One region of the Aestuariirhabdus litorea genome, then DNA from elsewhere that is predicted to be linked to it. Evidence: predicted binding sites of a transcription regulator. Region 1 holds the regulator's gene; each other region holds the start of a gene.
What was found. The regulator FNR, encoded in region 1, switches genes on or off when oxygen is low (the NO sensors DNR and NnrR bind a similar motif). The targets are predictions, from matches to a motif close to TTGATNTANATCAA.
Positions count from the first base shown of each region.

Region 2: D0544_RS01480 (multiheme c-type cytochrome) is a predicted target of FNR. The motif match lies at 3,388-3,401, and genes of this name have one in related genera.
Region 3: D0544_RS15150 (OmpW/AlkL family protein) is a predicted target of FNR. The motif match lies at 3,676-3,689, and genes of this name have one in related genera.

Region 1 is NZ_QWEZ01000001.1:1,033,740-1,044,193, forward strand. Features, by position in the region: gene ttcA (tRNA 2-thiocytidine(32) synthetase TtcA) at 1-564, opposite strand, end outside; gene D0544_RS04895 (DNA-3-methyladenine glycosylase I) at 669-1,343, shown strand; gene D0544_RS04900 (TraR/DksA family transcriptional regulator) at 1,479-1,805, shown strand; gene D0544_RS04905 (hypothetical protein) at 1,823-2,317, shown strand; gene D0544_RS04910 (glycerate kinase) at 2,325-3,476, opposite strand; gene D0544_RS04915 (hypothetical protein) at 3,546-4,022, opposite strand; gene D0544_RS04920 (adenine phosphoribosyltransferase) at 4,253-4,786, opposite strand; gene fnr (fumarate/nitrate reduction transcriptional regulator Fnr) at 4,806-5,567, opposite strand; gene hemN (oxygen-independent coproporphyrinogen III oxidase) at 5,729-7,114, opposite strand; gene D0544_RS04935 (sulfite exporter TauE/SafE family protein) at 7,226-7,933, opposite strand; gene ccoS (cbb3-type cytochrome oxidase assembly protein CcoS) at 7,926-8,159, opposite strand; gene D0544_RS04945 (heavy metal translocating P-type ATPase) at 8,172-10,454, opposite strand, start outside.
Region 2 is NZ_QWEZ01000001.1:306,438-316,891, forward strand. Features, by position in the region: gene D0544_RS01470 (monovalent cation/H+ antiporter subunit A) at 1-939, opposite strand, end outside; gene D0544_RS01475 (NapC/NirT family cytochrome c) at 1,206-1,775, opposite strand; gene D0544_RS01480 (multiheme c-type cytochrome) at 1,825-3,285, opposite strand; gene D0544_RS01485 (AEC family transporter) at 3,451-4,395, opposite strand; gene D0544_RS01490 (iron-containing alcohol dehydrogenase) at 4,523-5,668, opposite strand; gene D0544_RS01495 (aldehyde dehydrogenase family protein) at 5,668-7,059, opposite strand; gene D0544_RS01500 (glutamine synthetase family protein) at 7,203-8,573, opposite strand; gene D0544_RS01505 (TRAP transporter substrate-binding protein) at 8,688-9,779, opposite strand; gene D0544_RS01510 (TRAP transporter large permease) at 9,888-10,454, opposite strand, start outside.
Region 3 is NZ_QWEZ01000002.1:1,070,123-1,080,576, reverse strand. Features, by position in the region: gene D0544_RS15160 (SDR family oxidoreductase) at 7-825, opposite strand; gene hrpB (ATP-dependent helicase HrpB) at 920-3,487, opposite strand; gene D0544_RS15150 (OmpW/AlkL family protein) at 3,771-4,493, shown strand; gene D0544_RS15145 (acyl-CoA dehydrogenase C-terminal domain-containing protein) at 4,593-6,374, opposite strand; gene D0544_RS15140 (hypothetical protein) at 6,649-6,897, shown strand; gene D0544_RS15135 (phenylacyl-CoA dehydrogenase) at 6,948-8,750, opposite strand; gene D0544_RS15130 (putative metalloprotease CJM1_0395 family protein) at 8,997-9,893, opposite strand; gene D0544_RS15125 (flagellar basal body rod C-terminal domain-containing protein) at 9,927-10,157, opposite strand; gene bioD (dethiobiotin synthase) at 10,310-10,454, opposite strand, start outside.

The DNA of each region.
Region 1 (10,454 bases):
CTGCTGGCCATCGTCGCTCACCAGTTTGGGAGGCATGCCTTTCATCTTGCCGCCGTAGAACATGTTGAGTAGCAGGGTTTCCAGAATATCGTCGCGGTGGTGACCGAGGGCAATCTTGGTCGCTCCCAGCTCGGTGGCCGTGCGGTAGAGAATGCCGCGGCGTAAGCGTGAGCAGAGGGCACAGGTGGTTTTCCCCTCCGGTACCTTCTCCTTGACGATGCTGTAGGTGTCCTCTTCGACAATCCGGTACTCAACGCCCAGCGACTCGAGGTAGTTGGGTAGCACCTCGGCGGGAAATCCCGGTTGCTTCTGGTCCAGGTTGACCGCCACAATGTCGAAGTTGACCGGCGCGTATTGCTGCAGGTTACGCAGGATGTCGAGCATCACGAAGCTGTCCTTGCCTCCCGACAGGCAGCACATAACGCGGTCGCCGTCGGCGATCATATTAAAGTCTGCGATGGCACGGCCGACGTAACGGCGAAGGCGCTTGTGCAGCTTGTTCTGGTTGACGCTCTTGGCGCTCTCTTCGCTGGGAACAGGGGAACTGGAGGGGGCGATGGACATAGTGAAGTTAGGGGCCTGCAGGCCGGTCTGCTCAAAAGGGCGGCTATTATAGCGGAAGCCCCCTGTACTGGTAAGGGCGCGTAGCGGCGTTTGGAGGGAAGTGTATGGAGCGGTTTGAGCGAATTCGAGAGCGGGCCCTTGAGCGCTGGGGGGAGGGAGAGCTGGTGCAGCGACTTCCTCGGGTGTCGACCGATGACGAGCTGGTCTCGCTCAGCGACAGCGATTACCTCTCGGCCATCACCCGGCGCATCTTCCGCGCCGGGCTGAAGCACTCATTGGTTGACAGCAAATGGCCGGCCTTTGAGGAGGCATTATGGGGCTTCAAGCCGGAAGCGCTGGCGCTGCTGAGTGAGGAGCAGATTGACCAGTTGATGCAGAACCGCGACCTTATTCGCCATAGGGGCAAGCTGCGGACTGTTCCCGTTAATGCCCAGATGGTGCTGGATATTGCCGCGGAGCACGGCAGCGTAGGACGATTTCTGGCCCAGTGGCCCTGCAACGATATTACCGGGCTGTGGCGCTGGCTGGCCAAGCGGGGGGCTCACCTGGGGGGCAGCTCGGGCGCGGCTTTTCTGCGCATGGTGGGCAAGGATACCTTTATGCTCTCGAATGATGTGGTGACGGCCCTTAAAGCCCAGGGTGTGGTCGACAAGGCGCCCACTAGCCAGCGTGACCTGGCGCTGGTGCAGCAGGCATTTAATGGCTGGCAGGCCCAGTGTGGGCGCCCCCTGAGCGAGATCAGTATGACACTCGCCTGCAGTGTGGCGTCGCCCCGTTGATCTGTATCAAGCGTTGCGGGTGACAGGGAAACTACACTGGTGGACTGTGGTCCAATGTTATATCTATGCTGCTCAGCTGGTATAAAAGTCTCTGGGTGACCGCAGCAAAAACCCCTTTAATGATCAGGAGAGTCCATGAAGTACTCACAGGTGCGTGAAGATCTGCTCAAAAAACAGCGGGAGCTGGAGGATCGCCTCGGGCGCATTGACCAGCACCTGACCAAACCTGGCAACCAGGATTGGTCAGAGCAGGCACAGGAACGGGAAAATGATGAGGTGTTGGAGGCGATTGGCCAGGAGGCGGCCCTCGAGTTGCGCAGCATCAAGCTGGCGTTGCGTCGTATGGATGAGGATGAATATGAGCTGTGCGACAGCTGCGGTGAAACCATCCCTGAAGCACGATTGAAGGCGATGCCCTTTACGCGCCATTGCATCCGCTGTGCGGAGCGCCTACAGGGCTAACGGCCGGGAGGTACCCCATGAATGCCCGTTTTCTCCTGCTGCTGGTGACCCTGTGCTGGAGTGGGTGGAGCCTGGCTGCGGACAGCTATGTGATCGACTTCGTCCTCAGTTACGATGGCAAGCAGGAGACCTATCAGTACCGTAACCGCTTCAATCAGCCCTACAGAGCCTTTTCGGGACGCGAGGTCAGTTACGTCAAGAGTGCTGAAAGCGGGGTCAGTAATGGCACCCTGATCACCAATTTGACCTCCGACAGCCTGGATGACGGGTTCCGGGTCAGTTTTACGCTGAGTAACCCTGCCTTTGATATGCGCCAGTTGGCCAACCTGGAGTACCAGGTGGCCCGCTCGCAGCTCATTGCCCTCGATACCCAGCCGAGCGGTATCCAGGTACCTGAAACCCGGGTGATGGCGGCGCAGGGCATCATCAATATCAAGCCCGGGGAGATGACCCTGATCCATGAGGACCTGAATGCCGGGTTCCGGATCGAGGCCCGCTTTACACCCCAGTAAGCCGGGATTAGCTCTCCTTAGCCAGGCGCCAGAGGCGGATCAGCTGCCCGACACAGCGTTCCAGCAGCTGCGGTGCCTGTGACATGGCCGCTTCCAGAGAGCAGGCTCCGGGGACGATGCTGTGGATGCTACCGATCCCTTCGCTGTGGGTGCGCTCGGCCCCTTCGCCTATGTTTCCCACCACGGCAATCACCGGTATTTCGCGCACCGCGGCCAGGCGGGCAACGCCCACGGGCAGCTTTCCCTCCAGGGTTTGGCTGTTGATCTCTCCTTCACCGGTGATGATCAGGTCATACCGCTCCCGCTCAAGACGCTCCTCCAGCCCCAGTGCATCGGCGATGATCGGGAAGCCCGGCTTTAGCGTCGCGCCCAGGGCCGCGGTGAGTCCTGCGCCCAGGCCTCCGGCTGCCCCGCAGCCGGGCTGATCAAAGAGGGCCGCAGGAAGGTGGCAGTCACGGCAGGCCACGGTGACAAAGCGCTCGAGCGCCGATTCCAGTTCCGCCATCTGCTCCGGGCCGGCCCCTTTCTGGGGGGCATAGACCGCAGTGGCGCCATTGCGACCGAGCAGGGGGTTGGCCACATCGCAGGCGATCTCAAGGCGAGCCCCCTGCAGGCGAGGGTCCAGCCCTTTGAGGTCGATCTGGTTAAGGGTCAGCAGGCCTTTGGCCCCCGCGCCGATGGGCTTGCCTTCGGCATCGAGCAGGAGCGCCCCCAGGGCACTGAGGGCGCCGGCACCGGCATCGTGGGTAGCACTGCCGCCGATTCCCAGAATCAGGTGGGTGCAGCCCCTCGACAGGGCATCTCGCATCAGTTCGCCGGTGCCAAAAGTGGTCGTGAGCATGGGGTCGCGCCGTTTGGGTGGCACCAGCGGAAGCCCCGAGGCGCTGGCCATCTCGATAACTGCGGTGGTGCCATCCCCGAGGATGCCGTAGCTGGCCTCAACCGGGTCACCCAGGGGGCCGGTTACCTCGAGCCTGATGCGCTCTCCCTGGGTGTTGGCAATCAGGGCATCGACGGTGCCCTCGCCCCCATCGGCCAGGGGGCAGCTGTGAACGATCGCCGAGGGTAATTGAGCCAGTATCGCCCGTCGGGCGATGGTACAAAACTCAGCGGCGCTAAGGGAGCCTTTGAAGGAGTCGGGGGCAAGCAGGATTTTCATAAAACGGGGCCTTGGGAGTCAGACCCCTTTTTATCAGTATCCGGCGCCTAAGGCTACGGTGCTGACCCGTTACGCGGCTCGTGTTAAGGGGTAGTGCTTTACAAAGCGAGCCCCGTCGGGGTCGGTTGGGTGGTAGTAGTGCCACCAGATATCGGCCAGGGCCTGGGTGTTGGATGCCTCAACCCCCGTCAGGTCGGCACCGCAACGCAGGTAGTTAAACCAGGCGATCGCCGTGGCGTAGGTGAGGTTAAAAACCAGCTCCTGGTGGGGCTGTTGCAAAAAGTGACGCTGGCTTGCGAGCCCCCGGGTGCGGCTGGCGAGGTCTGGATAGTGCACCAGGTAATCGTCCCATACCTGTTGGTGCACCTGCGGTGAAATGCGGTAGAGACCCAGTCCGCCCTCTTTGCCGTAGAGCTGCTCCCCCAGGTTGCTCTCGGCGGCGGCAGTGCCCAGTAACAGCCGCTGGGCCGCAGCGGTGTAATAACCACACTCGGTCAAAGTGGGTTGAATAATATGCAGGCCGAGCTGCTCGGCATCAATTCCCATCGGTTCACCCCCCAGTGTCCCTATGAAGCCTGCCGTCGATGATTGATTGCCAAAGTTAGCAGGTAAATTTGATTCTAGACACAAAACATCCGCCTAACAGCCTGTTTTTGATTGTTTTTTCTTTTTTTTTGGAATCTTTGGCTATGGGTGTTGCAGGGGCTTAGCTGATTTGACTATTTACAGGCTAAAGGGGGAAAGGGTGCCCCGCTGCAGAGGGGCGCCCTCAGGAATTAGAATGCGCAGAGGGTGTAGGTGGGTATGCCAAGGTCCTGCAGGCGCTGGCTACCGCCGAGATCGGGCAGATCGATAATCGCGGCCGCTTCGTAGATGGTCGCTTGCAGCGCCTTCACCAGGGAGGCGGCGGCGCACAGAGTGCCGCCGGTGGCGATCAGGTCATCCAGCAACAGTACGCTGGCGCCTGCCGGGATGGCGTCCTTATGAACTTCCAGTACCGCCTGTCCATACTCGATATCGTATGCCTGCTGCAGGGTATCGGAGGGGAGTTTGCCCTGTTTGCGAAACAGTACCAGGGGCTTGTTCAACTCGTAGGCCAGCACTGAGCCCAGCAGGAAGCCCCGCGCATCGAGGGCGCCGATGTGGGTGATCTCGGTTTCGACGTAGCGCTGGATCAGGCTATCGGCCACCATACGCTGGGCCTTGGGGGAGAGGTAAACAGGGGTGATGTCGCGAAAGGTGACCCCCGGTTTAGGCCAGTCCTGAATGGGGCGAACCAGGGATTTAATATAGTATTCATCAAAGATCATTGCGGGTCCTTGAGGGCTATCAGTGCGACTGAGCGGTGTCCTTGGGCTTATCGACCAGGCGACCGCCGGCCAGGGCGCACAAGCGCTCCGAGTCGAGGATGTTGATATCCTTGCCGTTGGCTTCGATCAGGCCGCTGCGCTGAAAACGGGTAAAGACGCGGCTAACGGTTTCTACCGCAAGCCCCAGGTAGTTACCCATCTCGTTGCGGGACATCGACAGCCGGAACGCATGGGAGGAGTAACCGCGGCGACGGAAGCGTGCCGACAGGTTGACCAGGAAGGTGGCGATGCGTTCGTCCGCGTTTTTCTTGCTGAGCAGCAGCATCATCTGCTGGTCGTCACGGATGCGACGGCTCATCAGTAGCATCAGTTGCTTCTGCAACTGGGGCAGCTTGTCCGACAGCTCGTCAAGCTTCTCGAACGGGATCTCGCACACCATGGTGGTTTCCATGGCCTGGGAGGAGACAGGGTATGTGTCTCCGTCCATACCGCTCAGGCCCAAAATTTCACTGGGCAACTGGAAACCGGTGATCTGCTCCTCTCCCTCATTGGTTGAGGTATAGGTTTTGAGGGCGCCGGACCGAACGGCGTAGATGGAGGTAAAAGGGTCTCCCTCAAGAAACAGGTGTTCCCCTTTCTTCAGGGGGCGTCCCCGCTTGATGATGTCATCCAACTGGTCGATTTCGTCGATGGCCAGGGCAATGGGCAGGCAGAGCGAGCTCAGGCTGCATTCCTTGCAGGCCACGGAATTTACGTGCTTAACGGTGAGTTTTGAGCTCATGGATGGCAACAAGCCCCTTCATTGTGTCAGGTTGGCAGTCATTGTAGGGGAAATCAGGCATAAAACAAAACCCTACTGCAGAGACAGGCTGCAGAAGAGCGGGAGTGGGCGGGAAGGGGGAGTGTTCGTACCTCCGCCACAGAGGTACGAACATGAAGGGGTTAGATCACCTTGGAGAAGCGCCCCTTATTGCTCTCCTGTCCCAGATAGTGATCGAACTGCATACAGATATTGCGGATCAGAAGGCGGCCGCGGCCGGTCACTTCGATGCCGTTCTGGTCCAGTGCGACCAGCCCATCCTCCGCCATCGGCTGCAACTGCTGAAGCTCCTTGGCAAAGTAGTCGGCAAAGTTGATGTTCCAGCGCGCTTCGATGCTTGAGAAGTCGAGCTCAAAGTGGCAGATCAGCTGTGAGATGACGGCCTGGCGAATAAAATCGTCCTGATTCATCTCTAGGCCACGCTTGATGGCGAACTCACCGTTTTCGATGCGGTTCATGTACATCTTGATGTCGGCGTGGTTCTGGCTGTAGGCGCCATTGACCTGGCTGATAGAGGAAACCCCCATGCCGACGAGGTCGCAATGGGCGTGGGTGGTGTAGCCCTGGAAGTTACGGTGCAGGGTGCCCGACTCCTGGGCAATCGCCAGCTCGTCATCGGGACGGGCGAAATGATCCATGCCGATGTAGACATAGCCCGCCTCGAGCAGCCGCTCGGTGGTGTTTTGCATGATCGCCAGCTTCTCAGCGGACGAGGGCAGGTCTTCGGCATTGATCCGCCGCTGGGGCATAAAGCGCTCGGGAAGGTGGGCATAGTTAAACACCGACAGCCGGTCGGGAGCGATCTCGATGACCCGCTCCAGTGTCTTCATGAAGCTGGCTTCGGTCTGGAAGGGCAGGCCGTAGATGAGGTCGATATTGATCGACTGGAACTGCAGGGTACGGGCTGCGTCGATGATCGCCATGGTGGCCTCTTCGGACTGCTCCCGATTGACTGCTTTCTGCACTTTGCGGTCAAGGTCCTGCACCCCGAGGCTGCAGCGGTTAAAGCCCATCTCGCGCAGGGCATTCATGGTGGACCAGTCAGCCTCACGGGGGTCGATCTCGATGGAGAAATCCCCCTCGCTCTCATCCACCAGGTTGAAGTGCTGGCGGGTTTTGGCCATCAAAGCCTGCATCTGCTCGATGCTGAGGAAGGTGGGGGTGCCGCCGCCCCAATGCAGCTGTTCGACGATCTGCTGGTTGCTGAACAGCTCCGCCTGCATCTCGATTTCGCGGTGCAGCAACTCCAGGTAGGGGATCGCCTTGGTGCGATCCTTGGTGATCACTTTGTTGCAACCGCAGTAGTAGCAAACGTGGGTGCAGAAGGGCAGGTGAAAGTAGAGTGACAGGGGGGTGTTTTTCTCGACACTCTTGGCCGCCGCGGCACGGTATTCGTTAATGCTGAACAGTTCGTGGAACTGGACGGCCGTGGGGTATGAGGTGTAACGGGGACCGGCGCCTTCGTAGCGCTTGATCAGGTCAAGGTCCCAAACCAGCTTGTTGCTCATTGAATATCCACTTTCAGTCGTTAGTGTCACAGGGTCTACGACGAGCCATATCGCCGCTTTGGATCAGACGTAAAGTCTAATCAGGGGTTCCGTCGAATGCGTTGACTCTCATCAAGTGCCGGCGGCCAGAGGCTGAAACAGCTGCATCAACCACTGTTGATGGCCCCCCGGAAGGGTCCATAACCCGAATAGTATCACCAGCATACCAGCCAGTCCCCGCGTTGTCCGGTTCCGCATCACATCGCCGAGGCGCGAGGAGAGGATTCCCGCGCCCAGCATCAGGGGCAGGGTTCCGCTGCCAAAGGCCAGCATCAACTGGGCGGCATCGAGGGCACTGCCCTGGGTCGCGGCCCAGATCAGGGTACTGTAGACCAGGCCGCAGGGTAACCACCCCCACAGCAGGCCGAGCAGCAGGGCGGGCCCTGCGCTCTGCACCGGCAGCAGGCGGCTGGCATAGGGTTGCAGGGGTTTCCACAGCAGGGCTCCTGCGCGCTCAACCATCACCAGTCCCCGCCACCAGTTGGCGAGGTAGAGCCCCATGGCAATCAACATCACCCCGGCCAGGGTACGCATGCCGGTCACCACCAGGCTGCCCTGTTGCTGCAGTGCCCAGCCGAGGCTTCCCATCAGGGCGCCGGCCAGGCTGTAACTGAGGATACGGCCGAGGTTGTAGCTGAGCAGGAGGGGCAGCAGTCGGCCCTTGCCCGGTGCCATTCCCGAGCTGAGGGCGGCCATGATCCCGCCACACATCCCAACGCAGTGGGCGCCGCCAAACAGTCCCAGGGTAAAAGCCGTTAACAGCAGGTAGAGGTCAGTCACCGTGCTTGGGGCTCTCTGTGGTGGGATTCTCTGACGTAGGGTTCTTTTGCTCCTGGGACTGGTCGCCGCTGGATGGCTTTTGCGGGAGTTCCTCGTCGAAGAGGATGCTGTGGGCGGGCCCTTCAAGGTCGTCGAACTGCCCGTTGTCTACGGCCCAGAAAAAGATCCATACGCCGAGGGCAACAAACAGCAGGGCGATCGGGATCAGCAGGTAGATCGATTCCACGGGGGGACTCCCTTAACGATTGGATGGGATGGCTCGCCCCAGGCGCAGGGCGTTACCCACCACCACCAGTGAGCTGGTCGCCATGCCGATGGCTGCCATCCAGGGGGCAAGCAGGCCGCTGGCCGCCAGCGGCAGGGCTAACAGATTATACCCCAGTGCCCAGGCGATGTTCTGGCGAATGATGGCGCGGGTTTTCGCTGCAATATGCAGGGCATCGGTAAGCTGGTTGAGGTCGCCGGACATCAGCACCATGTCGGCATTGGTCTTGGCCAGGTCGGAGGCTCCCCCCATGGCAATTGAGATATCGGCGGCCGCCAGCACCGGTACGTCATTGATACCGTCGCCTACCATCAATACACGGGCACCCGCTTTTTGCAGTGCCTGTAGGTGGTCGAGCTTGATATCCGGGGTTGCAGCCGCCAGGGAAAGGTCGGTGTTAAGCTGGCTGGCCATCGCATCCACCACCGGCGCGGCGTCTCCGCTGACCAGCTCTACCCGGTAGCCCTGCTGTTGCAGGCGGGCGACGGTGTCAGCCGCTTCGGGGCGCAGCTGGTCGTTGAGACGAAACCAGCACAGGGGAGCTTCGTTATGGGCCAGTAGCAGCCACTGTCCCTCCGCCTTTGGGGTTGCAAGGGGGGCGCCGGGCAGGGCAAAGCCGGGTTTGCCCAGGCGGTAGCGCTGGCCGTTGATGACGCCCTCGACCCCCTCTCCGGTAAGATGCCGCAGCTGCTCCGCTGCCGGGAGCTCGGGACGCTGAAACACCCGCGCGATGGGATGTTCCGACTGTGCCTCCAGGCGCGCGGCCAGGGCCAGGCACTGTTCGGGATCCCGCTCTCCCAGCAGGACGACCTCCTCCAGAGTCAGTTTGCCCCGGGTCAGGGTGCCGGTTTTGTCGAACAGGATGTGGGTAATGCTGTTCAGGGACTCCAGCACATGGCCACGGGTGACCAGCAGCCCACGGCCGTGGAGAAACCCGGTAGCGGCTGTCAGGGCGGTGGGGGTTGCCAGCGAGAGGGCACAGGGACAGGTCACCACCAGAACCGACAGGGTGATCCAGAATGCATCGCTGGGGGCGTGTTGGTACCAGAAGCCAAACACCAGGGCGGCCGTCACCAGTACTGCCGCCACAAACCAGCTGGCGACCCGGTCGGCGATACGGGCGGCCCTGGGTTTCTCCTGCTGAGCCCGGTCGAGCAGGCGCACAATGGCGGACAGGCGGGTCTCGGTACCAATGTTGCTGACCTCGATCAGCAGGCTGTTCTCGGCATTGGCGCTACCGGCGATGACCCGGTCTCCAGCCTCCTTGCGGATCGGCATATACTCGCCGGTTAGCGCCGACTCATCGACACTGCTGCACCCCTCCAGCACAAGACCATCGGCGGGAATGTTCTGGCCCGGTCCCACCCGAACCCGATCACCCACCTCCAGTTCGCCGATGGCAATGCGTTCCTCGCTACCGTCGCTCACCCGCACCGCGCTGGCCGGAAGCAGGCTGAGCAGGGCGTTGCCGCTGCGGTTGGTGCGGTGGCGCGCGCGCATCTCCAGGAAACGACCCAGCAGCAGCAGGAAGGTAAACATACAGACCGAGTCGAAGTAGACCTCCCCGCCGCCGAACAGCATGGCCCAGCTGCTGGCCAGGTAAGCGCCGCCAATGGCGATCGAGACCGGCACATCCATGCTCAGGTGGCGGGTCTTCATGTCGCGCCAGGTGGCCTCAAAAAAGGGGCGGGCAGCGTAGAGCACCACCGGGGTGGCAACGACGAAACTGACCCAGCGCAAAAAGTCTCGGTGCACCGTCTCCATCCCCTGCATAGCGCCGGCATAGAGGGCAATGGCGTACATCATCACCTGCATCATGCCGATGCCGCTGACCGCGAGGCGACGAATGGCAAGCCGGTTTTCGCGACGTACGATGGTGTCCTGCTGGTTCGGCAGGTAGGGGTGGGGGCGGTAACCAATGCTGGCGATCCGCTCCAGGAGCTGGCTCAGTTTTAGTTGGTCGGGATGCCAGCGTATGTTGGCCTGGTGGGTACTGAGATTGACCGATGCCGACTCCACCGCATCGAACTGTTTCAGCTGCTGTTCCAGCAGCCACACACAGGCCGCGCAGGTAATCCCCTCAATGATGAGTGTCGCCTGCAGGGTGCCATCGGCGTGGTGGTGCACAAAGCCCCTTTGCAATGAGGGTTGATCGTAGAGTTGCAGCTCTTCGCGGTAGCTGTCGGCGACCGGCTCGGGGGTGACTGCCAGCTTGGAGCGGTAGCGGTAGTAGTTGCCCAGCCCCCCCTGGTCAAT
Region 2 (10,454 bases), 730 kb from region 1:
CAGCAGGGTAATCAGCCCCAGGTGGCTGATGGTGGAATAGGCCAGCAGTCCCTTGAGATCATGCTTGAAGAGGGCGATGTAGGCGCCCAACAACAGGGTCGCCAAGCCGGTCAAACTGACAATCAGGAACCAGAGTTCGGTGCCCGCCAGCACCGGGTAGAAACGGGCCAGCAGAAAGAGCCCCGCCTTGACCATGGTGGCCGAGTGCAGGTACGCACTCACTGGAGTGGGAGCCGCCATCGCATGAGGAAGCCAGAAGTGGAAGGGGAACTGGGCCGACTTGGTAAACGCCCCCAGCAGCACCAGCACCAGCACCACCGGGTAAAGGGGGTTGTTGCGGATCAGTTCACCGCTGGCCAGCACGGTCTGCAGGTCGTAACTGCCGACCATATCGCCAATCATCAGCAGGCCCGCCAACAGCGCCAGGCCACCTGCGCCGGTGATGCTCAGGGCCATCCGTGCCCCTTTACGGGCATCGCTGCGCTCCGACCAGAAACTGATCAGCAAAAAGGAGCTGATGCTGGTGAGCTCCCAATAGAGCCATAACTGGATCAGGTTGTTGGAGAGCACGATGCCCAGCATGGCCGTCATGAAAAGGATCAGGTAGGCGTAGAACCGACCCATGGAGTCCTTCTCGGAGAGGTAATAGCGAGCGTAGAGGATAATCAGCAGTCCGATTCCCAGGATCAGCAGGGCAAACAGCAGCGCCAGTCCATCCAGGCGAAAGGAGAGTTCCAGCCCGATGGCGGGTATCCAGCTCAGGGTCTGCTGTAAGGGTTGCCCGGCGAATACCTGTGGCAGGTAGCTCAGCACAATGGCCAGCGCCAGTGCGGGTGCCAGCGCTGTCACCAGCGCACAGGTGCTGCGGCCCCAACGCGCGCTGAGCAGAGGCATCAGGGTACCGAACATCGGCAGTAACGGTATCCAGAGAAGGCTCATAAGTTGAAGGAGTTCCTGTCTGACGGTTGATGTGTCCCGTGGCTGACGCTGAAGTGCACCGGACGTCCGAGGGACCGTTAAGGATATCCAGATTAAAAACGGTAGTCTATAAAGCTTCCGTTTATGAAAAAAACCGGGGAGCAGGCCTATGGCGGTTGGAAAGACGAACCTCTGTCACACGCATACTGCTGCTGGCCGAGATATAGGGTTTGCGCCAGAGGGTGAGGGAGAACAGGGGGCCTGATTGGCTTCAAGCCCCCTGGGCATCACCGGCTGGTGATTCGGTTGTGGGTAAGCCCCTGGTGACAGTCGATACAGGTCTCGCCGCGCTCATCCATCTGCTGGTGGTTGAGTCGGGCTCGCTGGGGTTGCGCTGCGAGATTAAAGTTGTCGCCCTGGTGACAGTGACGGCAGTTGGCTGAATTGTCAGCCTCCATCTGTTTCCAGACCGACTCGGCCATCGCCGGACGCAGGCTTTCAAAATTCTCCTTGGTCACGGTGCCTGCCAGCATATGGTAGATGTCGGCGGTAGCGACAATCTTGACCTTCATCTTGTCGATAAAGGGGTGGGGGACGTGGCAGTCGGCGCAGGTGGCCGGGATATCGACGCCATCGCCATAATGGCTCGATGCCTGGTACTCCTGCACGATGGTATCCATCTTCAGGTGGCAGCTGAAACAGAAGGCGTTCTGGTTAGAGAGAACCATGACTCCCTGAAACGAGGCCGCTCCTGCCACTAGCAGCACCACGCCAATGGGGATGCCCAGTAGCAAGGGGGTTTTGAGCCAGCTCCAGAGCCGTTGCCACCGGGTCGGTTTGTGTTCATCCGCGTTCACAATGACCTCCTCGGTTGAGGGGGGAGGGGCAAGCCCCTCCCGCCGGTTGCTATTTGGCGTCGTTCAGGTAACGGGCCTTAAACGCGTCCTGCGCTTCCTTGCGGGCCTTTTTCACCTCTTCGGGCTCATTGCCGCTGAACCAGGCGTGCTCGGGTCGGTTAAGGATCTCTTCCAACACTTTGCGGGCCCGGGCGGCACCCTCGGTGTTGCCGGCATGCTCCGCCTTTTCAACGGTCTCCAGGTATTGCGGTACCATCTCCACGTAGAAGCGTTCGGCCACCTCGAACATGCCGTGCCACTGCACGTAGTCGGGAGCCTGCATGGCGGCACCGTGGCGAGCTCGACGGCCTTCGTGGTGCCAGAGGTAGAACCAGGTCCACTCGATCTCCTCGTCAAAGCCGATGTCGGTGAGCATCTTCTCCTTCTTGAGGGTATCCATCAGGGTCTTGCCGGGGCTGGCGAACTTGTCGTTGTAGAGGTTCACCAGTGAGTCGAACTGCTGGTAGAAGTTATCCACCATGGACTTGGTATGGCAGGACTGGCACACCTCGGCCATATCCTTGCGACGTTCCTGCCAGCTCTTGATCTGCTTGCCCTGGGCCTTGGCCTTGGCGTCGATCTTTTCGGAGATGGCCGGGCGCAGGGTCCAGCTGATGCGATCACCAACGTCGTGGGTGACTGCCTGTTCGCGGGTAGCAGACATGTGGCAGGTAGCACAGGTAGGGGCCGCATCGTAATCCTCACCCACGATCCACTTGGCTGAGTCGAGGTTCATGCGGTCGACGTTGGCGTAGAAGTTGATACCGTGCTTGGACTCTTCGTAGATCTCCTTTTGCGGATGATCGGGGCCCAGGTGGCATTTGCCGCAGGCTTCGGGACGGCGCGCCTGCACCATGGAGAATTCATGGCGCTGGTGGCACGCGGTACAGGCACCAACGGAACCATCGGGGTTGAGACGGCCGATACCGGTGTTGGGCCAGGTAGCCGGGTCCAGGTCACCGTTATCCATCACCTTGACCACCGAACCGTGACACTGCCAGCAGCCATTGACCGCTGCCGGTGACTCTCCATTGAGGGTGAGCGCACCTTCTACCACCTCGGCGAGGAAGTTATCCAGCGAGCCGATAATCTGGCCTGCCTTGGCGTGGTGGCTCTTGGCAAACTGGTCGACTTCGGACTCGTGGCAGGTGGCGCAATCTTTCGGGGAGACAATCACCGCAATCGACTGGCCCTCATGTTTGATGGCGTCCGGGTCGGAGGGGTCGGCCTGGTGGCACTCATAGCAGCCCACATTGGCGCCGTAGTGCTTGGAGCGTCCCCATTGGGCGTAGATCGAGGGGTTCTTGTCCCTGTGGCAGGCGGCGCACTCGGCGCTCTCCTTGCTCAGTTCCTTGAAGGGTTTGAGCACCATCGGCTTGGGGGCGGCCATGCCGGGGGATGCGATAAAAAACAGGAGTGCTGCCAGCACGGTGCAGAGCACGGCGGGCAGGGGGAGTCGTTGGGTGTTCATGGGAGGGTCCTCTCAAGCGTCCTGCTGGGCTTTGATTCAAGCCAGGTACTGCCATCTCCGGGCAACTCATGACTGATACTAGGACAGGCTCAGGGAACCACCTTGATTGATGTCAAGAAACTGGTTTTTTGCTAATCCGGGTCGCCAGACTCGTCCGGCACGCGGTCAGGGGCGGATCCATGACAGCAGGGAGGGAACCCAGGGCAGCCAGCAGAGGAACACCAGGTTGCTCAACAGCCAGCAGGCGTTGGCAAGCCCCTGGTTCAGCCCGTAGAGAGAGGCCGGTACGATGGTGAGAACGGCCGCAGGCATACTGGCCAGGATCAATACGCTAGCGGCCAGCAACCCGTCGCCAAAGGTCTGCAGCCCCAGCAGCCACACCAGTCCCAGCCCCAGCGCGGGCAGCAGGATGACCCTTAAAAGTGCCAGCGGCAGGGCGCGCCCCAGCTCCGGCAACAGGGCGCGGAAACGAAACACCAGCCCCACGGAGATCATCAGCAGAAAGGAGCTGAGTGGCACCAGCAGCGAGGTGATCGACCCCATCCAGGCGGGGCGTGAAATACCTCCCAGGTTAAGTAGCATGCCACACAGCCAGCAGCCCACCACCGCCAGCAGCACCGGGTCGCGCCAGACGCGGGAGGGGGTGTCGACAGGGAACTGGCCATGGCGACGGGCGTAGGGGAACAGCAGGCCGAAGTAGATCAGCTCCTCGAACAGCTTGTAGAGGGGCAGGAGGGCGAGCCCCGGCTCGCCGAGATAGACAAACAGGGTGAGGGAGCCCAGGGCTCCCAGGTTGACGAATCCGCCGCCGGGTCCGTAAACCGCCAGTTCCGCGCCGCTCATACGCAGCTGCCGACCGACCACTAACCCCAGCTGAAAACCGGCCAGCATGATGGCGCCGCCGATGAGGGGGAGCCAGACGAGGGCCCAGTGCAGTTGCTTCAGGTTCCAGATCGCCAACAGAATGGAGAGCGGGACGGTGATACGCAGCGCCAGGGCGACGGCCAGGTTGCGCAGGCGGCCGCTGGTCTCGGGGCGCCAGGCAAAGAGCAGCTGTCCCAGCGTAAAACCGGCAACCATTACAACAAAGATCAGGACAAAGTCATTCACTGCGCCGGCTCGACGAGAAGGGCGGGCGGCCAGTGTGGGGCAAAGCGGCGCGCGTTGCCATTAGTCGCTGGTCGCAGGAACGCTGGCCCCCTTACCCCGCCGAGGCGGTGATCAGGGGGCGCGCGGCTCAGGTCAGCTCTTCGTAGAGGGCGCGAGTGGCCTCTACCGTCAGCGGGATCGGGTTACCGCCGGCGCTGGGGTCATCCACTGCCATCTGCGCCAGGAGATCGAGCTGCTCGCGGTCTACCCCGAGGGCACTGAGTTTCTCCGGGACCTCGAGGCGGCGCGAGAAGTCGATCACCCAGTCGTAAAAACCGTCAAAGCCGCCGGGGATGCCGAGGTAGGCCGCCAGCGGCGCAACCCGCTCCTCAATGGCGGGGCGATTGAAACGGATCACGGCGGGCAGGGCAATGGCGTTGGTCATGCCGTGGGGGGTGTTGTAGACCGCTCCCACCGGATGGGAAAGCGCGTGTACGGCTCCGAGCCCCTTCTGGAAGGCGGTCGCCCCCATGGCCGCGGCGCTCATCATATGGCCGCGGGCCTCGATATCGCTGCCATCGGCGAAGGCGCGGGGCAGGTACTCCTTCACCAGTCGCATCCCCTCGAGGGCGATACCCTGGGACATGGGGTGGTAGAAGGGAGAGCAGTAGGCCTCGAAGCTGTGAATAAACGCATCCAGCCCGGTTCCTGCGGTAATCACCGGCGGCATTCCCACCGTCAGCTCGGGATCGCAGATCACAATGGAGGGCAGGATTTTGGGGTGGAAGATGATCTTCTTTACATGGGTGCTGGAGTTGGTGAGGATGGAAGCGCGCCCCACCTCCGAGCCGGTGCCGGCGGTGGTGGGGACGGCGATAATGGGGGCGATGGCGCTGGCATCGGCCCGGGTCCACCAGTCATCGATATCCTCGAAATCCCACACCGGGCGGGTTTGGCCCGCCATAAAGGCGATCAGCTTGGCCAGGTCGAGCCCGGAGCCGCCGCCAAAGGCGATGACGCCGTCGTGCTGGCCAGAGCGATAAATCTCAAGGCCAGCTTCCAGGGCGTGATCGTCGGGGTTGGGGTGAACCTCACAAAAGAGGGCTCGACCCAGTCCCGCCTGTTCCATCAGGCCCAGGGTTGAGGTGGTAATGGGCAGCGAGGCTAACCCCTTGTCGGTCACCAGCAGAGGGCGTTTGATGCCCAGCTGCTGGCAGGCATCGGCCAGCTCGGCGATGCGCCCGGCGCCAAAACGGATAGCGGTTGGATAACTCCAGTTGGCGGTCAGTGACATCAGATGATCCTCTTGAAGTGGTACGACTTGGGGCGGGTCAGGTTGTGAAAACCGATCACCGAGAGGGCGCCGCCCCGGCCGGTGTTTTTGCAGCCGGTCCAGCACAGGGCCGGATCCAGGTAGTCGGCCCGGTTCATAAAAACGGTGCCGGTTTGCAACTGGGCCCCGATGGCCGCCGCGCGCTCAGCGTCAGCGGTCCAGAGGGAGGCGGTGAGCCCGAACTCGCAGTCATTCATCAGCTCGATCGCCTCGGCATCGTTCTCCACCTTCATGATCCCCACCACAGGGCCAAAGCTCTCGTCGCGCATGACCCGCATACGGTGGTCGACATTGGTGAGGATTTGTGGCGCCAGGTAGGCACCGCCATCGTCCTCAGGGAAGAGGGCAGGGTCGATGAGGGCGGTGGCGCCATCGGCAATCGCCTCCTGGATCTGCGCCCTGACCTCGGTGGCAAAGCGTTTGTTGGCCATGGGGCCGAGGGTGGTGGCCTCGTTGAGGGGGTTACCCAGTTTGTAGGTGGAGACCAGTTGCACCGCCTTCTCCACGAAAGCGTCGTAGAGGCTGGCGTGCACGTAGATACGTTCGATGCCGCAGCAGCACTGGCCGGAGTTGAACATGGCGCCGTCGATCAGGGTGTCGACGGCGGCGTCCAGATTGGCGTCCTCCATCACATAGCCAGGATCCTTCCCCCCCAGCTCGAGCCCGAGCCCGGTGAAGGTACCTGCAGCGGCGCGCTCGATCGCCTGTCCTCCGCCGACCGAGCCGGTAAAATTGATGAAATCGAACTGGCGCTGGGCGATCAGCTGCTCCATGGTGTCGTGGTCACAGAAGATGTTGATAAAGAGGTCCGCCGGCAGCCCCGCCTCAAGGAAGGCCTGTACCATCCGCTCGCCCACCAGCAGGGTTTGGGTCGAGTGCTTGAGCACCACGGCGTTGCCCGCGATCAGGGCCGGCGCCACCGTGTTGATGGCGGTCATGTAGGGGTAGTTCCAGGGAGCGATCACCAGCACCAGGCCATGGGGCTCACGCAGGATGCGACGCTCGAAAGCCTCCGACGCCTCGACCACCATTGGGGCCAGGGCTTCGGTGGCGATGTCAGCCATATAGTTGGCGCGCTCACTGACGCCCCCGAACTCGCCGCCATAGCGGATGGGACGCCCCATCATGCGAGCCAGTTCGGGGACGATCTCGTCGTTCATCTGCCCGAGTCGCTCGACACCGGCGCGTACCAGTGCGATCCGTTCGCGCAGCGGTTTCGTGGACCAAAGGGTTTGCGCCTTGCGAACCGCCTGGATTCGTTGCTGCGCGTCGGAAATCGACAGCACCTCGCGTTCGGCATAGACCGAGCCATCGATGGGGCTGATGCACTTCAGGGTGGTGGCAGTATTCATGGGTAGGATCTCAATGGCCAACGTCGTGTCGGCGGGTTTTACGCAGTCGGCCCCCGTCACAGGGGCCGAGTTATCGGCTAACCGGGTGGCTGTCGGCCACGGGGTCGTTGTACACACCGGTACCCGAAGGGACCGGCGCTCAATCAGGCGCGCTCGAAGCCGCGCTGTACCTCCCAGTCGGTGACTCGGCGGTCGTACTCGAGCTGTTCCCAGCGGGCGGCGTGGACGTAGTGATCGACCACTGCATCACCGAATGCGCTGCGTAGCAGGGTCGACTGTTCCAGGGCATCGGCGGCATGGCGCAGGGTGGTGGGGATCTCCCTCACCTCGGCGCCACCCTTGTAGGCATCCCCCTTGAATTCCGGCTCCAGCTCGCGCTGGTTTTCGATGCCGTCGATGCCGGCGGCGATCAGTGCCGCCATCGCCAGGTAGGGGTTGAGGTCGGCGCCCCCGACCCGGCATTCAACGCGTACCGACTTGCTGTTCTCTCCGCACACCCGGTAGCCTGCGGTGCGGTTATCGAGACTCCAGATCGCCTTGGTGGGGGCGAAGGTACCTTCGACAAAGCGCTTGTAGGAGTTGATGCAGGGTGCCAGGAAATAGGTGATGTCACTGGCGTTGTGGAGCAGGCCCGCCATGTACTGGCGCATCAGGGGCGACATGCCATGTTCCGCCTCGCGGTCGTAAAAGAGGGGGGTGCCCTCCAGCGACCAGAGCGACTGGTGCACGTGGGAGGAGCTGCCGGCGGTGTCGAAGTGCCACTTGGCCATAAAACTGACGGCGTGGCCCTGCTGCCAGGCGATCTCCTTACAGGCGTTTTTGATGATGGCGTGGTTGTCCGCCATGGTCAGGGCCTCGGCGTAGCGGACGTTGATCTCCTCCTGTCCGGCGGCCGCTTCCCCCTTGGAGTTCTCCACCGGGATATTGGCCCCCTGCAGGCCGTTGCGGATCGCCCGCATCACATTCTCCTCCTTGGTGGTCTGGAAAATGTGGTAATCCTCGTTGTAGGGGCTGATCAGCTCGAGGTTGCGATAGCCCTTGGCGTGGGCCTGTTCAAAACTGTCCCGAAACAGGAAAAACTCCAGCTCGGTGGCCATATAGGGTTTCATTCCCATGGCGTGCAGGCGCGCTATCTGCTTTTTCAGGATGGCGCGCGGCGAATGGGCAACCTCCTGGTGAGTGTGGTGATCCAGCAGGTCGCACAGCACCAGGGCGGTCCCTTCGAGCCAGGGGATGCGCCTGAGGGTGCCGAGGTCGGGCTTCATGACGTAGTCACCGTATCCCGCCTCCCAGCTGGTGGACTGGTAACCGGGGACGGTTTCCATCTCCATGTCGGTGGCCTGCAGGTAGTTACAGCTGTGCGTTTCCTGCCAGGCGCTGTCGACAAAGAATTCGGCCTGGAAGCGCTTGCCCATGAGGCGTCCCTGCATATCGACCTGACACGCGAGCACGGTATCGATCTGTCCATTGTTGACCTCGGATTTGAGCTCTTCGAGGGTCAGTTTTCCCGCCATGTTGTTACCCTTTGCTGTTTGCTGATGAGTGTGTAAGGGCTAGGTTGCCCTTGTGGCTGGACTGGAAAACCCGGCGTACAGCTTCCGGGTGCTCCAGGTCCAGGGGTGGATGAGCTAGCTGCAGCGATAGGGCTTGCCGGCTTTTTCCATCACCGCGGAGTACTCCTTGAGGATCTTAACCACCCGGGCGTTACGCTCACTCTTGGCAGCGATCTCATCCCAGAACTTGTGCGCCTCGGCTTCCACGGTCGCCCATTCGGCATCGGGGATCGAGGTCAGCTTCATCTTGGTGCCGCTGGTACGCAGATGAGCTTCCCCTCCCCAGTACCAATGCTGGCGGTAGTAGTGGGAGCTGTCCATACAGAGTTTGAACAGGGTCTGGAGGTGCTCCGGCAGCTCATTCCAGCGGTCGCTGTTGGCGAAGTAGGAGCCCACCCAGGCGCCGGAGATGTTGTTGGTGAGGAAGTAGTTGGTGACGTCGGCCCAGCCTACCGTATAGTCCTCGGTGATTCCGGACCAGGCGATTCCATCGAGCTCACCGGTTTGCACCGCGACCTCGATATCTTCCCAGGGCAGGGTGACCGGCACCACGCCGAAACGGGAGAGGAACTTGCCCGCGGTAGGGAAGGTGAAGACCCGCTTGCCCTTGAGGTCAGCCAGGCTGTTGATCGGTTCCACCGTGGCAAAGTTGCAGGGATCCCAGGAGCCGGCACCCAGCCAGGTTACCCCCTCCACTTCGCTGTAGGCCTCTTCCCAGATCTCGTTGAGGCCGTACTGGTTGAACAGCACGGGGACGTCAAGGCTGTAACGGCTGGCGAAGGGGAAGTAGCCGCCGAACACCGAGATATCCACCGGCGCCGCGATCGAGTCATCGTCACTCTGTACCGCATCGATGGTACCGCGCTGCATGGCCCGGAACAGCTCACCGGTGGGAACCAGCTGGTCGGCGTAGTAGAGCTCAATCTCCATCTCACCGTTGGCGACCTTATTAAAGGCATCAATGGAGGGCTTGATGACGTGCTCAGCCAGGGCCGGGCCGGCGTAGGTTTGCAGCCGCCATTTGATCTTCTTGTTGCTGGCCGCGTGAACGGCGGGCGCGCCCAGCACTGATGTTCCGACTACGGCGGCGGATGCCGCTCCGGCTTTCTTGAGAAAATCGCGACGAGTATTGGACTCGTTTATATCCTTATCTTTCTTGTCAGTCATGTTTTTCTCCTGCTTAGGGATCTTGGGTACATGGATCATCAGATTCAAATGACGGTCTTGGTTACAGCGGACTCCTCCTTGGTGATGTGTGGCTAATCAGTCAAAATATCAGTTTCCATAGTAGGCTTCCGGAAGCCAGAGCGCGATCTGCGGGAAGGCCATGATGAGCACCAGTGCACAGGTCATGATCAGAACAAAGGGGATGACGGAGCGGTAGATATCCCCCAGGGAAACCTCCGGTGGTGCCATGGCCCGCATCAGGAACAGGTTGTAGCCGAAGGGCGGCGTCATGTAGGCGATCTGGCAGGTGATGGTGTAGAGAATGCCGTACCACACCAGGTCGAAGCCGAGGGCCCCCACCAGGGGAATAAAGAGCGGTGCAACGATCACCAGCATGGCGGTGTCATCGAGGAACATCCCCATGATGATGTAGGAGAGCTGCATCATGATCAGTATCTGCCAGGGACCCAGACCGAGCTGGTCCACAAAGAAGCCTTCGATGGCCCGCACGGCCCCCAGGCCGTCGAACACGGCGCCGAAGCAGAGGGCGGCCAGGATGATCCACATGAACATGCAGCTGATGACTAGCGTCTTCTTCAGGGTCTGGTCCATCACCTGGCGGGTCAGGCGGCGCTTAAAGAGGGCGGCCAGGGTGGCGGCAGTGGCGCCGTAGGC
Region 3 (10,454 bases), on a different contig from region 1:
GGCTCTTCAGGATTTTTGATCCCCCACACCGCTGAGACGGGCTGAGACCAGGCGCTCAAACAGCTGGGGAAAGAAGCGATAGAGTAAACGCGAACCGCGCCCCACATTGGAGAGCACCAGCAGTCGCTTGCCTTTCAAGGCCCCCTGGAAAACGTCCTCGGCGACATCCACCGCCGAAGCCACATCGCCGATCCAGGGGAAGGGCTCACCACGGATGGAGCCATCCGCGCGCAGGGCGTTCTTGCGAATATCGGTGGCGGTGAAACCGGGGCAAACCATCATCACCTGAACACCCGATTCCGCCAGCTCCACACGCAGGCAATCGAACAGACCGTGCAGGGCATGCTTGCTGGCACTGTAGCCACTGCGATGCCAGAGGGGGGCAAACCCGGACATACTGCTCATGGCGATGATCATCCCCTTACGCTCCAGCAGCGACGGCAGTGCCGACTTGGTGCAGTAGAGAGAGCCGAAGTAGTTCACCTCCATGACCCGTCGAAACACCTCAAGCTCGGTGTCCACAAAGGCACTGCGGTGAACAATACCGGCGTTATTGATCAGCAGGTCGATACCGCCAAACTGGTCGAGAATTCGATCAAAGGCCTGGGCCACGGCGTCGGGATCGCTGATATCGCACACCAGCCCCAGGGCTTTGGTGTTGTGTTTGACCATCAGCTGGTTACCCAGCGCGTCGAGGGGCTCCTGCTTCAGGTCGAGCATCACAATCCAGGCGCCGGCCTGGGCGAAGCGCAGGCACAGCTGGCGACCGATGCCCGCGGCTGCACCGGTTACAACCACTACCCTGTTCCTGAAACGCGTTTTCATGGAGCTCCGTTCTACGTCATCAATAGAGGTGACCTGCGATCAAGTATTACCCAGCCGGCGATTGCTTTCCAGCACTGCTCCTGCCGGGGCAAGCTTAATCTGCGCCGGCGTTCCCTCCGGCGCCCTTGATATGCTTCTTGGTGCGCGTGGTGGGCTCTGCCTGCAGGGGGTCATCGGGCCAGTAATGCTTGGGGTAACGCCCCTTCATCTCCTTCTTTATCTCGGCATAGCTGCCACGCCAGAACCTCTCAAGATCCTGGGTGACCTGGACGGGGCGCTGGGCAGGCGAAAGCAAACTGAGGGTCAAAGGCTGCTGCCCCCCGGCTAGAGAGGGGTGTGTAGCGCAACCGAACAGCTCCTGCAGGCGGACATTAAGCACCGGTGCCTCAGGGTCACTGTAATCGATCCGCAGGCGAGACCCCGAGGCAACGGTCCAGCGCTCGGGGGCCAGCTGTTGCAGCCGCTGTTGGCCCTCCCAATCCAGCAGAGCCATTAGCATGCGACTGAAATCGAGCCCCTTTAGCTGCTCCAGTCGGGTCTGCCGCTCCAGGTAAGGGAGCAACCACTGCTCCAGGTTCGCCTGCAACCAGTTATCGTCAAGGATGGGAATCGACGTGTCAAAACGGGCGGCAAAGGCAAAACGCTGGCGCAGGGCAAGGCTTTCATCGCTCCAGGGCAGCGCCTCGATACCCCGCTCCCTCACCCCCTGCAACAACGCCCTTTGTATCTCTGCTGCCGAGGGCTCCTGCAAGCGGCGCTGCTGAACCGTCAAAGCACCCAGGGTTTCTCGCTTCTGAGCGACTACCTGTTGCTGGCGCGGGTCCCAGCACACCTCCCTGACGCTGATAATCTGGTCAACAAACTGCTCACGTAACAACGCGGGGTCCAGCTCGCAGGCCAGAAAAATACGAGCATCAATCCTGTTTTTCATTCCTCCCAGCTCGGCCACGACAAGCCAGGAGTGATGGGCCATGGCATCATCGACCGGCAGCGAGGCACCTTTACCATTAGCTAGCCGGTAGCGACCCGGTTCGGCACCACGGCGCTGCGCGATCCGGTCGGGATAGGCCCACCCCAGCAGGCAGGCAACCTGTGAACGATCATAACGGGAAGACTTAACCCTGAACTGGCGTTGCCACTGCCGGGAAAGCTGCCTCGCTCGCTGCAACGCACCATGACGAACACTCATTTTCATAGGTGCCGCCTCCCCCTCCATCACGGAAAGTCGAAGCATAATGTCGGCATCGGGGTAGCCGGAGTGAGCGATCAGCAGGTCCCGCTCACTCAATAAGCCCGCCAGTTGGCAGGCTGCGTAACCTATTCCCTCTCGCTTGGCACGGATCACCATATGCGCCAGTCGCGGATGCATACCCAGCTCCGCCATCGCCCTCCCGTGGGCACTGACCTGCCACTGTCCTCGCGCATCCCGCTGGAGGGCCTGCAGCCCCTCCAGCAGTTCACAGGCAGCCCGGTAGTGGACCGGTGGCGGGCTATCCAACCACAGGTAATCATCGGGCTCCAACTCGCCCCAGGTTGCCAGTTCGAGGGCCAGTGAGGCCAGATCGGCCTCCAGCATCTCCGGCTTGGAGTGGTTCTCCAGCCGCACCCCCTCGCTCCATAAGCGGTAGCAGAGGCCGTCCTCCACCCGACCTGCCCTGCCCGCACGCTGGCTGGCAGAGGCCGCAGAGATTCGCTGGGTATCGAGGCGGGTCATACCCGACACCGGATCGAAGCAGGGGCGTCGCACCAGGCCGCTGTCGACCACAATACGCACCCCTTCGATGGTCAGGCTGGTCTCTGCGATCGGCGTGGCCAACACCAGTTTGCGCTGGCCCGGCACCGAGGGGGCGATGGCCCGCTGCTGTTCCTCAGGGGTCAGCTCCCCGTAGAGGGGGCAGAGTGAGAGGCCGGAAAAATCGGGATTTTCCTGCAGCAGCTTTGACAGGCGCTGGATCTCACCACTACCGGGCAGGAACAGCAAAATATCCCCCCGTTCCTCATTCAGCAGCTGGCGTAACAGGTTGACCAGGGCCGGGTACCACTGCGCCGCCTCCCGCGCCAGTGAGCCAATATCCCGATAGTGCACCGCCACCGGAAACGCCCTTCCACTGCTGGTCAGCAAGCGGGCGTCGTCCAGGCTCTGGCTGATCCGAGCACCATCGAGGGTGGCGGACATCACCACCAACTTGAGCGGGTCCTGGTCCCGGTAGAACTGCTGGACCTGTCGGCACAGCGCCAAACCGAGGTCGGCATTCAGGGAGCGCTCATGAAATTCATCAAAGAGGACGACACCATAGTCCGCCAGCTCCGCATCGCTCTGTAGCTGGCGAATCAAGACCCCTTCGGTCACCACCTCGATACGGGTAGTGGGTCCCACCCGGCGCTCCAGCGAGACCCGGTAGCCAACCCGCTCCCCCACCTGCTCGCCCAGCAGGGACGCCATCCGCTGCGCTGCGGCACGAGCGGCAAGGCGCCGGGGCTCGAGCAGGAGGATTTTACGCCCCTGCAACCAGGGCGCATCCAAAAGCGCCAGGGGGACGGCCGTGGTTTTACCCGCGCCGGGGGGGGCCTGTAACACAAGGTTGTGGCGCTGCTCTAACTCCTGCAACACCTCTGGCAGCAGCGCCGCAACAGGCAGACGGCTAAACGCGTCGGTAATCACGGGGACTCCTGTGTCAACGGCGAGAATGGGTTCGAAAGTGTATCAGCAAAAGAGGCTTGATCCCTTGGATCCGCATAAAAATGGTCTATCATGAAATTCATTTATGGCCTTTGCCGAACACTGCATGAGATATATCACCGAATCCATTCAAGTACCCCCCCATAGCCACCCGCAACAAAGAGCGTTTGTTGAGTTATATCAATACGAGCGTTTTTTAGGGGAGTATAGAATCCACCACAGGACTGTTTTTGGACACACTGAAATCAACACAGGGATCTGAACTATGAAAAAACTGACTCTTCTTACGGCGATTCTTGCGGCCAGCGCGACCCTGTCGGGACAGGCGATGGCTCTGGAGGCGGGGGATATTATTGTTCGTGCCGGCGCCGCCAGCGTAAACCCAAGCGGTGAGGACAGCGATGACCTTTTGCTCAACGGTAGCCCTCTAGCAGGAAACCAGGTTAGCAGCATCGATAGCAATACCCAGCTGGGACTGACCCTCACCTGGATGGTGACCGATCAGGTGGGACTGGGCCTGCTGGCCGCCACCCCCTTTGAGCATGACATTAAGGTTGAAGGGCCCACGATGGCGGCTTTGGGGATTAACAAAGCGGGTAGCACCAAGCACCTTCCACCGACCCTAACCGCGCTCTACCACCCTTTGGGCGGCACCGACTCCAAGTTCCAGCCCTATCTGGGGGCGGGCATCAACTACACCACCTTCTTTGACGAAGAAGCCAGCAGCCAGCTGGAAAACGGCTTAGCAGCCGTCACGACGGTCAATGAAAAGTATGACCTGGACCTGGATGACTCCTGGGGTATGGCCTTCCATGCCGGGGCCGATTACTTTATCACCGACAACCTCGCGGTTAACGCTTCCGTCTGGAAGCTCAATATCCAGACCGAAGCCGAGTTCAAGGGCAAAACCACCGGTACACGGGTCAAAGCCAAGGATGTGGATATCAACCCCTGGGTGTATATGGTCGGTATCGGTTATAAATTCTAACCGGCTACCCACTCCTCTAGAGACATAAAAAAGGGGATGCCCGCAGAGCGGGCATCCCCTTTTTGCTGGCGCAGGCCAAGCCCACGCACCGAGACAGACTTAGAACAGCTCGTCCGCCAGTGCGTACAGCGGTGCCGCACCCGACTGGATACTCGCTTCCAGGCTCAGGTTGCGGGGCAACAGGCGCTGGTAGAAGTAGCGCGCCGTCACCAGCTTGGCCTGATAGAAGTCCGGCTCCTGGGTGCCTTCATCCAGCTTCTGCTGGGCCTTGGTCGCCATGAGCGCCCACATATAGGCGTAAGCGGTGTAGCCAAACAGGTGCAGGTACTCAACCGATGCCGCTCCGATCTCGTTGGGGTCATTGGCTGCACGATCCAGAACCCAGTCGGTCACAGACTGCAGGCGGTCACAGGCGTCGAGCAGGGGGGCACGAAACTCTTCCGGCGCACCGGGGGCCGCCTCGCGGACTTCGTCCAGGAACATGCGGGTCCACTCGCCACCGTTGGCTACGGTTTTACGCCCCATCAGGTCGAGCGCCTGCACCCCGTTCGTGCCTTCGTAGATCTGTGCAATGCGGGCATCACGGACCAGCTGTTCCTGGCCCCACTCGCGAATATAGCCGTGTCCACCAAACACCTGTTGGCCATCGATGGTGTTGTTCAGACCCATGTCACTCATAAAGGCCTTGGCGACCGGTGTTAACAGCGCCACCATCGCTTCGGCACGAGCCACCACCTCGTTGTCATCACTGAACTTCACCAGATCGAGCTGCTTGGCAACGTAGGAGGAGAATGCCCGCCCTCCCTCTGTGGTGGACTTCATGTTCAGTAGCATACGGCGAACATCAGCGTGTACCAGGATCGGGTCAGCTGCCTTTTCAGGTTGCACCGGACCGGTAGCCGCCCGCCCCTGGATACGATCACGGGCGTACTCGATGGCGCTCTGGTAGGAGGCCTCACCCACACCCAGTCCCTGGATACCCACCCCCAGGCGCTCGTAGTTCATCATGGTAAACATGCAGGCGAGCCCCTTGTTGAGCTCACCCACCAGGTAGCCGGTGGAGCCATCAAAGTTCATCACGCAGGTAGCGGAGCCCTTGATACCCATCTTGTGTTCAATGGAGCCGCAGCTAACATTATTACCTTCGCCCAGGGAGCCATCGGCATTGACCTTGATCTTGGGCACCAGGAACAGGGAGATGCCTCGAGGGCCTGCCGGGGCATCCGGCAACTTGGCCAGCACCAGGTGAATGATGTTTTCGGTCAGGTCATGCTCACCGCCGGTGATAAAGATCTTGGTTCCGGTGACACTGTAGCTGCCATCGCCATTGTCCTCGGCACGGGTACGTATGATACCCAAGTCGGTGCCACTGTGGGGCTCGGTCAGGCACATGGAGCCGGCCCAGGTACCCGCATACATATTGGGCAGGTAGGCCTGCTTCAGCTCTTCAGTGGCATGAGCATTGATCGACAGACAGGCGCCCACTGTCAGCATCGGATAGAGGCCGAAAGAGAAGTTGGCGGCCATGGTCATCTCTTCTACCTGCGAGGAGAGCATCTTGGGCATCCCCATGGCACCCATCTCCTGATTACCGGTCAGGCCCACCCAGCCACCGTCGGCATAGGTCTGGTAGGCTTCCTTGAAGCCGCTCGGGGTGGTGACGGCACCCTCATTCCACTGACAACCCTCTTCATCGCCGCTACGGTTGATCGGGGCAACCATCCCTTCGATCATCTTGGCCGCCTCTTCCAGAATCGCATCGGCCGTTTCAGGGTCGACCGTTTCCTGCAGTGCTGGCAGCGATGCCCAGATTTTGTCTGCCTCAAACACTTCGTTCATTACGAAGCGGATATCCCGCAACGGTGCTTTGTATTCAGCCATGCTGTAAACCTCTTAGCTCAATTTCTTACTATGGATGCCCCGATCCCGTAGGGCTTATAAGCGGATCCGTAACTTGGACCCGATCATAATCAAAGAACTAGATAGACTCAATTAGTCTGTTTGTGACCAATAGGTCACGATATTATTTCCTGGCAGCGGCCCTGTTTCTGACACCTGCCCGCCCAGAAAGTGCTCAATATGGCAAACCTGTCTATGACACCCCCTGACATCCCCGCAAAGCTGTTCTAGATTTAGCAGACGGAGGATAGGAACCATGCCGATCTTGATGTTGATGCTACGAATGGCGGTTCTGCCACACTGGATGTGGCATGAAGAGCCTGATGAAAAACACTTTTACCATCGCACGTTTACTCCCCGTTACCGCGCCAAACGGCGCATTGTGCGCACCCTCTGGCTGGCCGCAGGACTTCTCATGCTGTGCAACCCGGTATTACCCTTTGTGATTCTGATCGGGCTCCCGATGACCTTGCTAGGGTTCGTTATCCTCGACGAAACCCGTTAGTAAAAAAACCCGCTCACTGGAGCGGGTTTTTAGTAGCACCGGACCCTGTCTTACTGCTCAGGACCAAATTGTGCAACACCCATCTCCATCAGGTTATCCGCACCGGACTCAATCGCGGCCTTATGGGCCAGGGTACGGGGCAAAATACGCTGGAAATAGAAGCGAGCGGTGTGGACCTTAGCTTCGTAGAAGTCGGCTTCGGTGGAACCGGCCTCAAGCTTGGCCTTGGCAATCTTGGCCATCTGTGCCCAGAAGTAAGCCAGAACGGCATAGCCTGAGTACATCAGGTAGTCGACAGAAGCAGCGCCCACCTCCTCACGGTTGCTCATGGCGCTCATACCGATCTTCATGGTCATCTCCCCCCACTGCTTGTTGAGCGCTGCCAGCGGTTCAACAAACTCCTTCAGGGAAGCATCCTCGGCATTCTCCTTACAGAAGAGGTGAACCAGCTTGGTGAATCCCTTGAGGGCTTCACCCTGGGTCATCAGTACCTTGCGGCCCAACAGGTCGAGCGCCTGAACCCCGGTGGTGCCTTCGTACAGCATGGAGATACGGCAGTCACGTACGTTCTGCTCCATACCCCACTCACTGATAAAGCCATGACCACCATAAACCTGGATACCGTGGTTGGCGGCCTCAAATCCGGTTTCGGTCATAAATGCCTTGGCGATCGGTGTCAGGAACGCCAGCATCTGGTCCGCTTCCTTACGCTCCTCCTCGGTACCGTGCTGGGTGATATCCACCTGCTTGGACGCAAAGTAGGCCATGGCGCGGTTACCTTCGGTAAACGCCTTGATAGTCAACAGCATACGACGAACATCAGGGTGCACAATAATGGGGTCTGCCGCCTTTTCGGGAGCCTTGGGACCGGTCAAAGAGCGCATCTGAAGACGCTCACGGGCATAGCTCAGTGCGCCCTGCATGGCGATTTCACTGTGCGCCAGCCCCTGCAACGCGGTACCCAGACGCGCCGTGTTCATAAAGGTGAACATGCAATTGAGGCCCTTGTTTTCAGGGCCGATCAAAAACCCGGTCGCCTCGTCAAAGTTCATGACGCAGGTAGAGTTACCGTGGATACCCATCTTGTGCTCAATCGACCCGCAGCTTACGCCGTTGCGCCCGGCCACATTGCCATCGGCATCGGGCAGAAACTTGGGAACGATAAAGAGGGAGATACCCTTGGTACCTTCAGGGGCATCGGGCAGGCGAGCCAGTACGATATGAACGATGTTATCGGCCATGTCGTGCTCACCCGCAGAGATAAAGATTTTGGTACCGCTGACCTTGTAGGTACCGTCCGCCTGGGGCTCGGCTTTAGTCCGCAGCAGGCCGAGATCGGTTCCGCAATGGGGCTCGGTCAGGCACATGGTACCGGTCCACTCACCGGATACAAGCTTGGTCAGGTAGGTCTGCTTCTGCTCATCGGTACCGTGGGCATGAATGGTGTTCATGGCGCCGTGGCTAAGGCCAGGATACATACCCCAGGACCAGTTAGCCTCACCCACCATCTCGCTCATCACCAGACCCAACGACTCCGGCAGGCCCTGTCCGCCCACTTCGGGATCATGGGCCAGTGAGGGCCAACCGCTCTCTACGAACTGCTCATAGGCCTCTTTAAAACCATCGGGAGTCTTAACCCCCTCTTCGCTCCAGGTGCAGCCCTGGGTATCGCCCACACGATTGAGGGGGGCGATGACCTGCTCACAAAACTTGGCACCCTCTTCCAGAATGGCGTTTACCATATCCGGAGTGGCCTCTTCGCAGCCGGGTAAGGTTGCGTAATGCTCCTCAAAACCGAGCAGCTCATCACGGACAAAACGAATATCTCGCAGGGGGGCCTTATATTCTGGCATGGGGAAACCTCGAACTCTTGTTGTGACCATCGAGCACTACGACCTGAGCGCTCGCTTGAACGACAGCCTTTCCGAAGTGCGGAGGATGTCTATTGTAATAGTTAGCTTTCAAACAGCTGTTTGAAACATACGTTTACAGAGCATTAATGTCAACTATTTCTGGTTGCCTCCAACAATTACAGCAAGCCACCGCCTCAAGCTGCTGCTTGAGATTCAGAAAGGAAGGAAATACAGGGAAAAGGCTGGTCAGGCCGAGAGGTCGATTGAACCTTTGCTATCGGAAAGCAGGTTGACTTGGCTCAAAACGCTATAGGTATCAGCCAGTCCCTGGTTGGTTCTGAGCAGGCGGTCCCGCTGCAGGCGCTCCTGCTCACGCTGCCGCTCACGTTGTGCAGCGAACTGCTCTTCACGGGACAGCCTCTCCTGCTCCCGCTGCTCCTCCAACTCCTGTGCAGCTTCGCGCTCGGCCCGATCCTCTGCACGCTGAGTCTGCTCCTGCCTACGCTCTTCTACCGCCTCAGCAGCAAGCTCCCTGGATGCCTGCAACTTGATCTGCGCAGCCTGGGCAGCGACTCGGCGATCCTGCACCGAAGGGTTAGCCGGCGCCAACGCTGCTCGCTGCACCTGCTCTGCACGCTCAATGGTGGCCTTGGGGTCACCCTCAACCCGCCCTACCGCAATACTGACCTCGCCGGAAGTCGCATAGCGACGCCCATCCGGCCCAATGGTGTATTGATAGCTGGCCGCGCCGGCCAAAGCGCCACCCACCGAAGCATGGGCCTGTTCATGGTTCCTCACCTCGCGATCCCGAGCCACGAGTTCGGAGATCTGCAACCGCTCACGCTCGCTGTTTTCAGCAAGGCGCCCCTGCCCCCCTTCCGGTGCAGAGGGGGTGGTTTGCGACTCCTCCTGAGCAGAACCCTCCTCATCGGAGGCCACCAGCTGCTGCTGGAGGTCCAGCGCCTTTTCCTTGGCCTTGTCCGGTGATTCCCTTGGGCCGGACTTTGGCGCTAGCGCATCGGTCTCTTCCACCGGGCTGAAGACACGACTCTCCTCTTCAGGAGCGGTCTGCGCTTCCTGTTGTTTACCGACCGGCGCCGGGGGGGTCACTATTGGCGCCAGATTAAAAGGAGGAATCTGCATGGTTCTCCTCACGCCCGCTCAAGGCGGCCTTTATTATGCCAGGGTATCGATCAACGTCCCCAGCACCTCATCAGCCACTTTCACCGTTTTGGCGGAAGCCTCAACCTGCCGCTGACTGGTTTTAAGCTCTACCAAAGAAGAGGCGACATCAACCTGGGGGGCGGCAGTTCCCGCCTCAGCGATACTCTGGGCAGCCGCACGCAGGCTCTTCTGGCCTGCCTGTATGCCCGCCAAACCACTGTTAAACGCAGAGTCAACTTTCATCGCTTATGGCTCCCGATCGCCCAGGATCAACTCACTCAGTATAGCGCTTATCCTCCCGGACAGCGCCCACCATGTTCACATTTTAACCAAATTCAGATACCAGTAAAACGTGCTCACAGCAACTAAATAAGTTGGGCATATAACTTATCGAGTTATAAAACGGGGGTCAGGTCAAGATACTGGGCCGCAAGCTCGGCAGTGGGCTGGCTAAGATGAGGGATCACCCCGAGCAGCGGGGCACCCAGACGCACACGCAGACTCTCCAGGTTATCATCGAAACAGCTCATCTGCGGATCC